Regions from separate parts of the Paenibacillus azoreducens genome, predicted to be linked through region 1. Evidence: riboswitches for the same ligand, from Rfam matches in the RefSeq annotation. Region 1 holds a riboswitch; the other holds the start of a gene.
What was found. A riboswitch is a leader RNA that binds a small molecule or an ion and turns the genes downstream of it on or off. The one in region 1 is predicted to bind ZMP and ZTP.
Positions count from the first base shown of each region.

Region 2: linked by a shared signal. The riboswitch ahead of rpiB (ribose 5-phosphate isomerase B) and the one ahead of L6442_RS12395 (bifunctional 5,10-methylenetetrahydrofolate dehydrogenase/5,10-methenyltetrahydrofolate cyclohydrolase) in region 1 are both predicted to bind ZMP and ZTP.

Region 1 is NZ_AP025343.1:2,841,042-2,846,641, forward strand. Features, by position in the region: gene L6442_RS12380 (cytosine permease) at 1-51, shown strand, start outside; gene L6442_RS12385 (S-methyl thiohydantoin desulfurase family protein) at 48-1,151, shown strand; gene L6442_RS12390 (hydantoinase/oxoprolinase N-terminal domain-containing protein) at 1,144-2,694, shown strand; ZMP/ZTP riboswitch at 3,008-3,089, shown strand; partial or broken gene L6442_RS12395 (bifunctional 5,10-methylenetetrahydrofolate dehydrogenase/5,10-methenyltetrahydrofolate cyclohydrolase) at 3,161-4,003, shown strand; partial or broken gene L6442_RS12400 (cyclodeaminase/cyclohydrolase family protein) at 4,064-4,657, shown strand; gene L6442_RS12405 (NUDIX hydrolase) at 4,827-5,270, shown strand; gene L6442_RS12410 (helix-turn-helix domain-containing protein) at 5,291-5,600, shown strand, end outside.
Region 2 is NZ_AP025343.1:6,855,539-6,861,138, reverse strand. Features, by position in the region: gene L6442_RS30805 (L-threonylcarbamoyladenylate synthase) at 1-686, shown strand, start outside; gene L6442_RS30800 (manganese efflux pump MntP) at 848-1,408, shown strand; gene L6442_RS30795 (low molecular weight protein arginine phosphatase) at 1,450-2,028, shown strand; ZMP/ZTP riboswitch at 2,143-2,224, shown strand; gene rpiB (ribose 5-phosphate isomerase B) at 2,405-2,860, shown strand; gene L6442_RS30785 (TIGR01440 family protein) at 2,874-3,482, shown strand; gene L6442_RS30780 (serine hydroxymethyltransferase) at 3,520-4,770, shown strand; gene upp (uracil phosphoribosyltransferase) at 5,439-5,600, shown strand, end outside.

The DNA.
Region 1 (5,600 bases):
GGCTATCGTTTATCGGCTCAGAAGACAGTCATATTGGAGGAAAGCAAATGAGATATGTAGATAAAGCAGCAGTTGAAAACATCGCCGTCGGCGCAGCATTTCTGGGAACAGGCGGAGGAGGAGACCCTTATATCGGAAAATTGATGGCTCTCTCGGCCATTGAGAAGTTTGGACCTGTAAAACTATTCTCGGTTGATGAGATTCAGGATGAGGACTTTTTCATTCCGGCCGCGATGATGGGGGCGCCTTCCGTATTAGTTGAGAAATTCCCTAAAGGGGACGAGTTTGTGAAGGTATTCAAAAAATTAGCGAATTACTTGGGAAAAGAACAGATCGCCGGCACGTTTCCGATGGAAGCGGGGGGCGTCAACTCCATGATTCCCATCGTCGTTGCTGCGCAGCTGGGATTGCCTCTGATCGACTGCGACGGTATGGGGCGGGCGTTCCCGGAGCTGCAAATGGTGACGTTTAACCTGGACGGCATTCCGGCGACACCGATGGCGATTACGGATGAAAAAGGGAATATCGGTATTTTTGAGACCATTGACAATCAATGGACGGAACGGCTGGCGAGAGTGGCTACGGTTGAAATGGGAGCAAGCGCTTTAGTCAGCCTGTATCCGGCGACGGGCGCTCAAATCAAGCAAAGCGGCGTTCATCATATCGTGACCCTGTCCGAACAGATTGGCGCAATCATTACATCGAAGAACCGGGACGCCAAGGATAAGCTTCAAGAACTGCTCAAACTTGTGTCCGGCTATGAACTTTTCCAAGGTAAAATCGTGGATGTCATCCGCGAGACCAAGGGCGGATTTAATCTCGGTCGCATGCATCTCGAAGGCATCGAGGCGTTTAAAGGGGGAGAGATGAAGGTTCATTTTCAAAATGAAAACCTGGTTGCCGAATTGAATGGTCAAGTAGCAGCGATGACTCCGGATTTGATCTGTCTTGTCGATTATGAAACCTTGTTGCCTGTGACCACGGAAAGCCTGAAATATGGAAAACGCGTACGGGTGATCGGACTGCCAGCTCATGAAAAGTGGAGAACGGAAAAAGGAATCGAGACGGCAGGTCCAAGATACTTCGGATATGATTACGATTTTGTTCCAATCGAGGAACTGGTAAAAAAGGCGGTGGCTGAAAATGTATAGAATCGGGATCGATGTAGGCGGCACCAACACGGATGCCATCATTTTGGATGAGAATCATCAGTTGATCCATGCGGTGAAATCACCGACAAGCTTGGATATTAAAACAGGGATTGAAACCTCGCTCCGGCAGCTGCTGCAGGGGGCGAAGATTGATAAAGACAAAATTACGCATGCCATGTTAGGTACGACACAGTGTACGAATGCCATTGTTGAGCGTAAAAAGCTGGCCCAAGTCGGTGTCATTCGACTGGGTTACCCCGCAACGGCTTCCGTGGCCCCGTATACGTCCTGGCCTGAGGATATGGTGGAGAAGCTGACGGGTAAATATGCTCTCGTCCACGGTGGATATGAATACGACGGCCAAGTGCTTGGTGAAGTCAATGAGGCCGAGATTAAAGCTCTTTTGGAGGAATGGCGAGGCAGTGTCGAGTCCATCGCGGTTATCGGCGTGTTTTCTTCTATTAAAAATGACCAGGAATTCCGGGTTCGCGATCTCATCCATGAAGTATATGGCGAAGAGTTTCCGGTTTCCTGTTCTTCCCTGATCGGTTCGGTCGGTTTGATCGAACGGGAAAATGCGACCATACTCAATGCGGCATTGTGCAAAGTCATTAAAACGACGACCGAGGGCTTTGTTCAAGCCCTAGAAGAGGAAGGCATCTCTGACGCAGCGGTGTTTTTATGCCAAAATGACGGTACCTTAATGTCGATTGATTACGCTAAAAAGTTTCCGATCCTAACCATTGCCTGCGGGCCAACGAACAGTATTCGCGGTGCCTCTTATTTGGCGAAGATCAAGGATACGATGGTTCTCGACGTAGGCGGGACGACATCGGACATCGGGGTTTTGCAGGACGGCTTCCCGCGAGAATCCTCGGTTGCGGTCGAGGTTGGCGATATCCGCACGAATTTCCGCATGCCGGATATTATCTCCGTCGGACTGGGCGGCGGAAGCATTGTGCGCTCGGAGAACGGCAAAATTACGGTTGGCCCTGACAGCGTAGGGTACAAGATTGGACAGGAAGCGCTGGTCTTTGGCGGGCATACGCTGACTACAACAGACATTGCCGTTCGGCTGGGTCTCGCGGATGTCGGGGATAAGAGCCTGGTAGCGCATCTGGATGAAGACTTCGCTAAAAATGTGCAAGCTGAAATCGCAATCATCATTGAGCAGGCCATTGATAAAATGAAGACATCGTCGGGAGACGTTGAGCTTGTTTTGGTAGGCGGCGGCAGTGTCGTTATACCCGACACGATTCGCGGGGTATCCCATATGATTAAGCCGGAGAACGGGGGCGTAGCCAACGCCATTGGCGCGTGTATTGCCCAAATCAGCGGACAATACGAGCAAATATACATCTATTCTACGGAGCCGCGCGAGGATTCGTTAAGAGATGCGCAAGAAAAAGCCGTGAACCAGGCGGTGCTGGCCGGCGCTGATCCGGCCACGGTCGAGCTCGTGGAAGTGGAAGAAACCCCGCTGGCTTATCATCCGGGAAATGCGACGAGACTGAGAGTGAAAGTCGTAGGAAACATGAAGTAGAAGAGAGGCTTCACATGGGTTCGTACCACTTGTGTGAGGCTCTTTTTTGTTATCGGTGAGGTGCAACGTGATCCATGGATGGCATTTATATAAAAACTGCTTATAAGCGGAAAAATAGATTTCACTCATTCTATATCAATTGAACTAAAGAAAGGGAAAGCACTCCGCCTGTATTCCGAGTTCGCCCATGCGAGGGATCGTTTAAGAGACGGGTTAAAATACTCAATACGAATCCATTATGAAATTGAATTAAAAAGGGTAAAAAATTTGGCGTCTAAACATAAAATCTATGCTAAAATAAAGCTGCTTGTATTCAGCTATGTGTAACTGGCGTAACGTGGGCAAACCACGAGGGAGCACATGGATCATAACAGCCGTACGCCTGGGCAAAGTATTTGGTGGTATCGATCGATCCATCCAAATGCTTTTTTGTGTTTATAACCAACTTTATTTGGAGGCGACTGGAATGGGCATGCTGCTAAAAACAAAGGAACTGGCAAACGAAGTTTCCGAATCTATTATCATGGAAGTTAGCCGTTTGAAAGAAAAAGGGGTGGAACCCCGTCTGGCCACCATTTTGGTGCAGGGCGATCCCGCATCGGAGTATTATGCCAAAGCTAAAGAGAAAAAAGCCCATCAACTGGGCATCGCATTTGATTTGATCACGTTTGAACCCGAAGTTACGGAGCAGCGCCTGCTGGAAGAAATCGAGCGTTTGAACCGCGATTCGAAGGTGCATGGCATTATGCTGGAGCTTCCGCTTCCCAAACATATCAGCGTGCAAAATTGTTCGGATGCGATTGCACCGGAAAAAGACGTTGACGGTATTTCTTCGGCGAATAAGCTTGCCTGCATGACGGGAGGCACCGGCATTTACCCGGCCACGCCGCAGGCCTGCATCCGGATAGCAAAGCATTTTGGGTTTGCGTTAAAAGGGAAGCGGGTGGTTTTGGTAGGACGCGGCGAAACGGTAGGCAGACCGTTGATGCAGCTGCTGCTGCGCGAAAACGCGACGGTAACCGTTTGCCATTCCCACACGCAAAATTTGGCCGACCACATTGCAGAGGCCGATATTCTGATGGCCGCGGCGGGCCATGCCGGACTGATCACCGCGGATATGCTGCATCCGGAGCTTGTTGTCATTGACGCAGGCATTAATGAGACGGCTTCAGGAATTACGGGCGATGTTGTACCCGAAGCGGCAGAGACCGCCAAAGCGGTTACGCCGGTACCGGGCGGCGTAGGAACGCTGACGACCGTCATGCTGTTCGAGAATTTGATGCAGGCGGTCCGTCTGCAGCAGTCGTCCGTGCCGGCGCAGGCTGCAGCATCCGAAACTCAAGTCTTCGATCAACCGATCCGGCAGTTTTTGCAATCGTCAGCTTCAAGCTCGCCAACGCCCGGCGGAGGAAGCATCGCCGCTTTAGCGGCAGCGCTTGGAGCTTCTATGGGTTCCATGGTGGCGAATATCACAAGCGGGCCTAAATTCGAACATGTGCGGGAGAAAATGGCGGACATCGTGAAACTTATGCAGTCGGCCATGGTGGAAGCCGAATCCTTCCTGAAGAAGGACATGGAATCTTTTAGCGGGTATATGGCTGCTTTGGGGCTGCCGAAAGGCACGGAGGAAGAAAAACAGGCACGCGCCGCCGCCTTGCAGCAGGCTGCAGTTCAGGCAGCTTCCGTACCGCTAAGCCTCATGAAGCGGAGTCTCGAGATCATGACCGAGCTTGCGGAGATTACTGCACAAGCCAATAAAAACGTCATTTCTGATCTTGGCATTGCGCTCATCATGTTGGACGCGGCCGTTCAATCGGCGTGGATTACGGTCGAGATCAACCTTGGCAGCATTAAAGATGCCAGCTTGAGAAGCTCGTTCGAGGAAACGGGAGCAGAGCTCGCGAGCCGTTCGAATGGATTAAAACTGCAGGTGCTGGAGCAAATCAAGAACAATCTGGGGTGATTGGTGATGAACAAGCACTGGGAACAGGCCGTTCGAGTGGAAAATGAATAAGTACGTCTTGAAAACAACCGGCGGCAAGCCGGTTGTTTTCATTTTACTAAGCAGGATTTATGGCCAGGCAAAGCGTAATATATTGGCATAACACATGCAGAATATGGAGGGGATGAAAATGTTCGCGGTTAATGTAGAGGGAGCGGTCGTGAAGGGCGGCAAGTGGCTGGTGATTGAACGCGGAGCAGAGGAAGAGCATGCTGGCGGCACTTTGGCTTTTGTTGGCGGAACGGTGGAACAGGAAGGGTTTTCCCAGGATATTCTGGAGCGGACTGTAAAGAGAGAAATTTTTGAGGAAGTTGGCATCGAAATCAAGGAAAAGCTGCATTTTGTCTACAGCTCGTCTTTTCTGACCGCAGAAGGCATTCCCGTCATCAATGTTGTGTTTCTTTGCGAATACGCTCAGGGTACGCCCTATAGAAAAAGCGAGGATGAAGTCGAAGCCGTGTACTGGATGACGACGGAAGAAATCGCCGGTCACCCGCAATCGCCGCCATGGACGATCGAAAGCGCAAGGCGGGCGGATCAGATGCTGAAACAACTTCAAGCAGGGCAATTATAGAGTAAAGGACTGTAGACCATATGAACTTCAAACAAGAGCATACCCGGACCTGGATGCCTTCTCCGGTTTTGCATGAGCAAAGCGCAGAATATTACTGGAAGGGTACCGGCAAACTTTCCGTGAAAACCTTCAGGGGCGGCAGCGCTTTATACCAAGCTGGGAACGGGCATTATTCCGTCGGGGATAACAGGTATCTGCTGCTTAACCAGGGGCAGGAGTACAGCATTGCCATTGAGTCCGATCAGCCTGTCGAGTCGTTTTGCGTGTTTTTTCCGCATGGGATGCCGGAAGAGGTTTGGCGGAGTTGCGTGCGGCGGGAGGAAGAGCTTT
Region 2 (5,600 bases), 3.3 Mb from region 1:
TGATCGAGGCATCCGGCTGCCCGGTAGCGGCTCCGAGCGCGAACCGTTCCGGGCGTCCAAGCCCCACGCTCGCCAGCCATGTGCTGGAGGATCTGGCCGGTTCCATTGACGGTATCGTCGATGGCGGCGCGACGGGCGTTGGCCTGGAATCGACAGTCGTCCAGGTGTTGGATGATGGGAGCGTTACCGTATTGCGCCCCGGCGGGGTGACGTTGGAGCAGTTGGCGCAGGTTGCCGGAGCCCCCGTAAAAATGGACCCTGCGCTGATGGCGGAAGCTGGGAGCGGGGATATTCCGGCTCCCCGGGCGCCAGGGATGAAATATACCCATTATGCGCCGCAAGGCACGCTGAGCATCGTTGCCGGGGAATCAGCCGCTGAGGTATCCGATTGGATCAGCCGCAGTTTGCAGGAAGCAGAGGCACGCGGGGAACGGACGGGTGTGCTCGCATTTGACGAGCATATCAGCCGCTATCATGCCGATTGCGTCGAAACCCTCGGCAGCCTGTCCGATTTGGGCACGGCCGCGCACCGGCTGTATGCTGCCCTGCGGCGCATGGATGAGGAGCATATCGATTTTATTTTGGCTGAGGCTTGCCCGGAGGACGGCCTTGGGGCAGCGATTATGAACCGGCTCCGCAAAGCCGCGGGTCAAACCGTGATTCGTCTCGAAAGTCAGGCGCGTTAACTTTACCTGATGTGCAAGTCCATGCTTGTCTTCTCACCGTTCGGTGGTAACGGCACGCCATGCATGCCGCACATCCAAAGCTTGACCGCATGTACAAGTCATGTTTGTCCTCTTGTCCGCATATGTTTGTACAAGAACCTAACGGACTTGGGGGCGTTCAAATGCTTGAGACATCTGCCGATTTGGGGCAGCTGATTGCGATTTTGATTATGGCCGCTGCTTTGGGAATGGACGCATTTTCTCTGGGCATCGGGATCGGCATGAAGGGAATCCGTTTGCTGCATGTGCTGAAGATCAGTCTGCTGATTGGAATTTTCCATATCGTTATGCCGCTTTTAGGCATGTTTACCGGTCATTATGTCAGCTCCCTGCTGGGACAGGTGACAACGTACGCCGCGGGAGGGCTGTTGATCCTGCTCGGGATTCATATGGTATGGAATTCGTTTAAAGGCGGGGAAATCCGCATGATCGACCACCGTTCGCTGCCGGGGATGATTTTATTTGCCTTAAGCGTGAGCGTGGATTCTTTTTCCGTTGGGGTTTCCTTAGGCATGTTCCGGAGCAATTTGGTTCTGACCGTGCTTGCTTTTGGTTTCTTTGGTGGACTCATGTCGGTGCTTGGGCTTTTGCTTGGGCGGAGGGCCGGCCGCAATTTGGGCGATTACGGGGAGGCGCTGGGAGGTGCGATCCTGCTGGCATTTGGCCTCGCATTTATCTTCTGATACAATAAACGCCAAAGAATAATCCGGGAGGTGCGTAAAGCGTGAAGCATATTTTGTTTGTGTGTACAGGGAACACGTGCCGCAGCCCGATGGCGGAAGCTCTTCTCCGCAAAATGGCGAAGGAACGCGGGCTCGGGGTGGAGGCGCGTTCAGCCGGTGTTGCCGCCATGGACGGGATGCCGATGTCCCGGCATGCGGAAGCGGTTTTGCGGGATCATCATATCGATGAATGTTTGACATCCAAAGCTTTAAGCCAGGAAGCGGTGCGTTGGTCCGATTTGATTCTCACGCTGACTCAGGGGCATAAGCAGCATGTGATCCGGAGTTTTCCGGAGGCAGCGGGCAAAGTGTTTACGCTGAAGGAATATGCCGAGAACGATCCGGGTGTGCTGAATGATCTCAAGGAGCTGGACGGCCTGTATGCGACCTGGGAGGTTAAGCGGTCCCTTGGACAGGATTTGAGCGATGAGGAACGGGAAAGTCTGATTGAAATTCAGCAGCGTATCCCGAGCTTTGATATATCGGACCCCTTCGGCGGCACCCGCGAGGATTACGATATGGCGGCGGCGGAAATCCGCACGGCCATTGAACGTTTGTTGGATAAATGGAATGAAGAGTAACTTTTTCTTTGCTTACCCGCCGGTGAAAGCAGGAAGTTGAAAAATGAAGCGTTCTTTCGCCTCGCAGCCGTTGCATTTCGGCAGCGAATGCTTTATGATGATTGTGAAAAACTTCGGTTCCGGTGTAACTGGCGACAAATGTGGATCAACCACGATGGAGCATCGGAATATACGGCCGGTCGCCTGGGCAAAAGAGCAATTCTGCGGATATCCGCGGACTGCTCTTTTTTGTATTTTGAGCGGGTCTCCGCCAAGCATGCGGGAAGGATTCAGAAAGATTCTTCTTGCCGGGGGATTTTCGTCTTGTGACTTCAAAATAGGGTATAATGGTATGAGAAATCACAAAAGCACGAAATTCAGGGAGGTTTTTCAAAAGATGAAGATTGCTGTCGGAACAGACCACGCGGGAGTACGTTTAAAAGAAGACATCATCGCCGTCATTCAGGAAATGGGACATGAGGTTGTGGATGTGGGATGCAGCTGCGCTGATTCCGTGGATTATCCCGACTACGCCCTGCCTGTATGCGAGCAGGTTGTCACGGGTGAAGCTGATCGCGGCATTCTGATTTGCGGTACCGGCATCGGCATGAGCATCGCCGCCAACAAAGTACCAGGCATCCGCTGCGCGCTTGTTCATGATACATTTTCGGCGAAAGCAACCAGAGAGCATAACGACTCGAATGTGTTGGCGATGGGCGAACGGGTCATCGGGCCTGGCCTTGCCCGGGAGATAACACAAATTTGGATCGGTACGCCATTTAGCGAAGGCGAGCGGCATATCGGACGCGTCAACAAGATCAAGGCGATCGAAAGCCGCTATCTGCAGCAATAAGGAGGTATTCGCCATGGAAAATTCTGAACAACGCATTGCATCGGGAGTGTCAATCAGGGAGCAGGCATCAAGCGTTTTACGTGAGTTAGCCAAGCATGCGGGGCTCGGGCCGGGCAAGGTTGTCGTTGTCGGAACCAGTACCAGCGAGGTGGCCGGGCATCGGATCGGCACCTCGGGTGCGATTGAAGTGGCAAATGAGCTGCTGGCAGGAATCCGCGAGGTTCAGGACGAATTTGGTTTTGAGGTAGCCTATCAGTGCTGCGAACACTTGAACCGCGCATTGGTGATGGAACGGTCCTTGCTGAACAGACTGCGTCTGACCGAAGTGGCGGCCGTGCCGATTCCCAAAGCCGGGGGTTCCATGGCCAGCGGCGCTTACCGTGCCATGAAGGAACCTTGCCTCGCCGAAACGATCGAAGCGGATGCGGGGATCGATATCGGGGAGACGCTGATCGGCATGCATTTGCGGCGTGTGGCCGTTCCTTACCGGACGCAGGTACGTTATATTGGAAAGGCACGCGTCAATGCTGCTTTTACCCGGCCGAAGCTGATCGGCGGAGAGCGGGCGGTCTATACGCTGGATGTGCAGCCGAAAGAGGGCGATGCTCATCTTTGCGATTAATCGTACAAGAACAGATAACCTAAGGGAGGAACAAGGAATGATGGATCAATTGCGTAAGAAAGACCCGGCTGTATTGGATGCCATGGATTTGGAGCTGAAACGCCAGCGGAACAATATCGAACTGATCGCTTCGGAGAATATCGTCAGCGAAGCGGTTATGGAAGCAATGGGCTCTGTCCTCACGAATAAATATGCGGAAGGTTATCCTGGCAAACGTTACTACGGCGGCTGCGAACGCGTCGATATCGTAGAAACGATCGCCCGCGACCGGGCTAAGGAGCTGTTTGGAGCAGAGCATGCCAACGTTCAGCCGCATTCCGGCGCACAAGCGAACATGGCTGTATATCTTGCGGCCATTAAACCCGGCGATACAGTGCTGGGCATGAATCTTGCCCATGGCGGCCATCTGACTCACGGCAGCCCTGTCAACGCTTCCGGCCTTTTGTACAATTTCGTGGCCTATGGCGTGCAGGAAGACAGCTTCCTGATCGATTACGATGAAGTCCGCAAAGCGGCTTTCAAACATCGTCCGCGCATGATCGTAGCCGGCGCCAGTGCGTATCCGCGCATCATTGATTTCGAAGCCTTAGCTTCCATCGCGAATGATGTGGGGGCGCTGTTTATGGTCGATATGGCTCATATTGCGGGTCTGGTTGCCGCAGGCCTTCATCCAAGCCCTGTGCCGCATGCCCATTTCGTCACGACCACAACGCATAAAACATTGCGCGGTCCGCGCGGCGGCTTGATTCTGTGCAAACAACCGTGGGCGCAAGCGATCGACAAGGCGGTATTCCCGGGCACCCAAGGCGGACCGCTCATGCATGTGATTGCATCGAAAGCCGTGGCGCTTGGCGAAGCCCTTGATCCTTCCTTCAAGACCTATGCCGGAAATATCGTGAAAAACGCCAAAGTACTGGCTGAAACGCTTGTTAGCGAAGGACTGAACCTGGTTTCCGGCGGAACGGACAACCACTTGATGCTGGTGGATACCCGCAGCGTCAACATCACGGGTAAAGACGCCGAGAAGGTTCTCGATTCCATCGGCATTACGGTTAATAAAAATGCGATTCCATTTGATCCGACCAGCCCGTTCGTAACCAGCGGAATCCGGATCGGTACGCCGGCCGTAACCTCGCGTGGCATGGATGAAGCCGCGATGGTGAAGATTGGCAAGATCATCGCCATGACGCTGAAACAGCCTAAAGACGACACTGTGCTTTCAAAGGCTGCCGCGATGGTGAAGGAATTGACGGATCAATATCCGCTGTACCCGGAACTGAACTATTAAGGCGCGATCAAAAAAGAATAGAGCATTCGATTAGTCTGATAGCGTAATGACGGGCATTTTCCATGCAATTCTGATTCACTTTTTTTGATATGCCTAATTGATCCTGTTCTTTATATAGGAAAGAGGAGCTGTCTCTAAGGTCGGTTGGCCGGGGGCAGCTCTTTTGGTTAGATTATAGAATCTATAAGTTTTAAGCGGAGCTTCAGCATTCTAAAATCGCATGAAAAGCTTCCGCTAAAAGCGGTCTGTCTTTTTAGAAATATAATCGATAGACGTTTTTCTTTTCTTCGGTTTTTAGGTCAACAAGTAAGTGCGCAGGGCTGGATGCGATTTGCTCAAACGGCAGGTATTCTCCAACGGTTTATGGGCCTGAAAAGGTTTAGATATCTCCGGATTATGGCGAAAATAAAACATATTGGGCCAAGGTGCAATTTCATTTAAGGGAATGATATAATATAAAAGATTTGTGCACTGAATCCATTTCATAATGTCGTTGGTTGCCTGGATTCAGGCTGGATATGGATCGGAAACGATTTGGAATTGATATATCCGGCTTCAAATACTCGAATGAATCCATTATGAAATGGATGCTACCTGCACGTATTTACGTAAGCGCAAACCGGCACTGGCAGCTACTCAAGACTTACAATTACCGGAGGGACAAAACAATGGGAAAATTGGTGATTTGCGATCACCCCTTGATTCAACACAAGCTGACTTTTATCCGTGATGTACAAACAAACACAAAGGATTTTCGTGAACTTGTTGATGAAGTTGCTTCTTTAATGGCTTATGAGATTACGCGCGAGATTCCGCTTGAAACTGTAAAA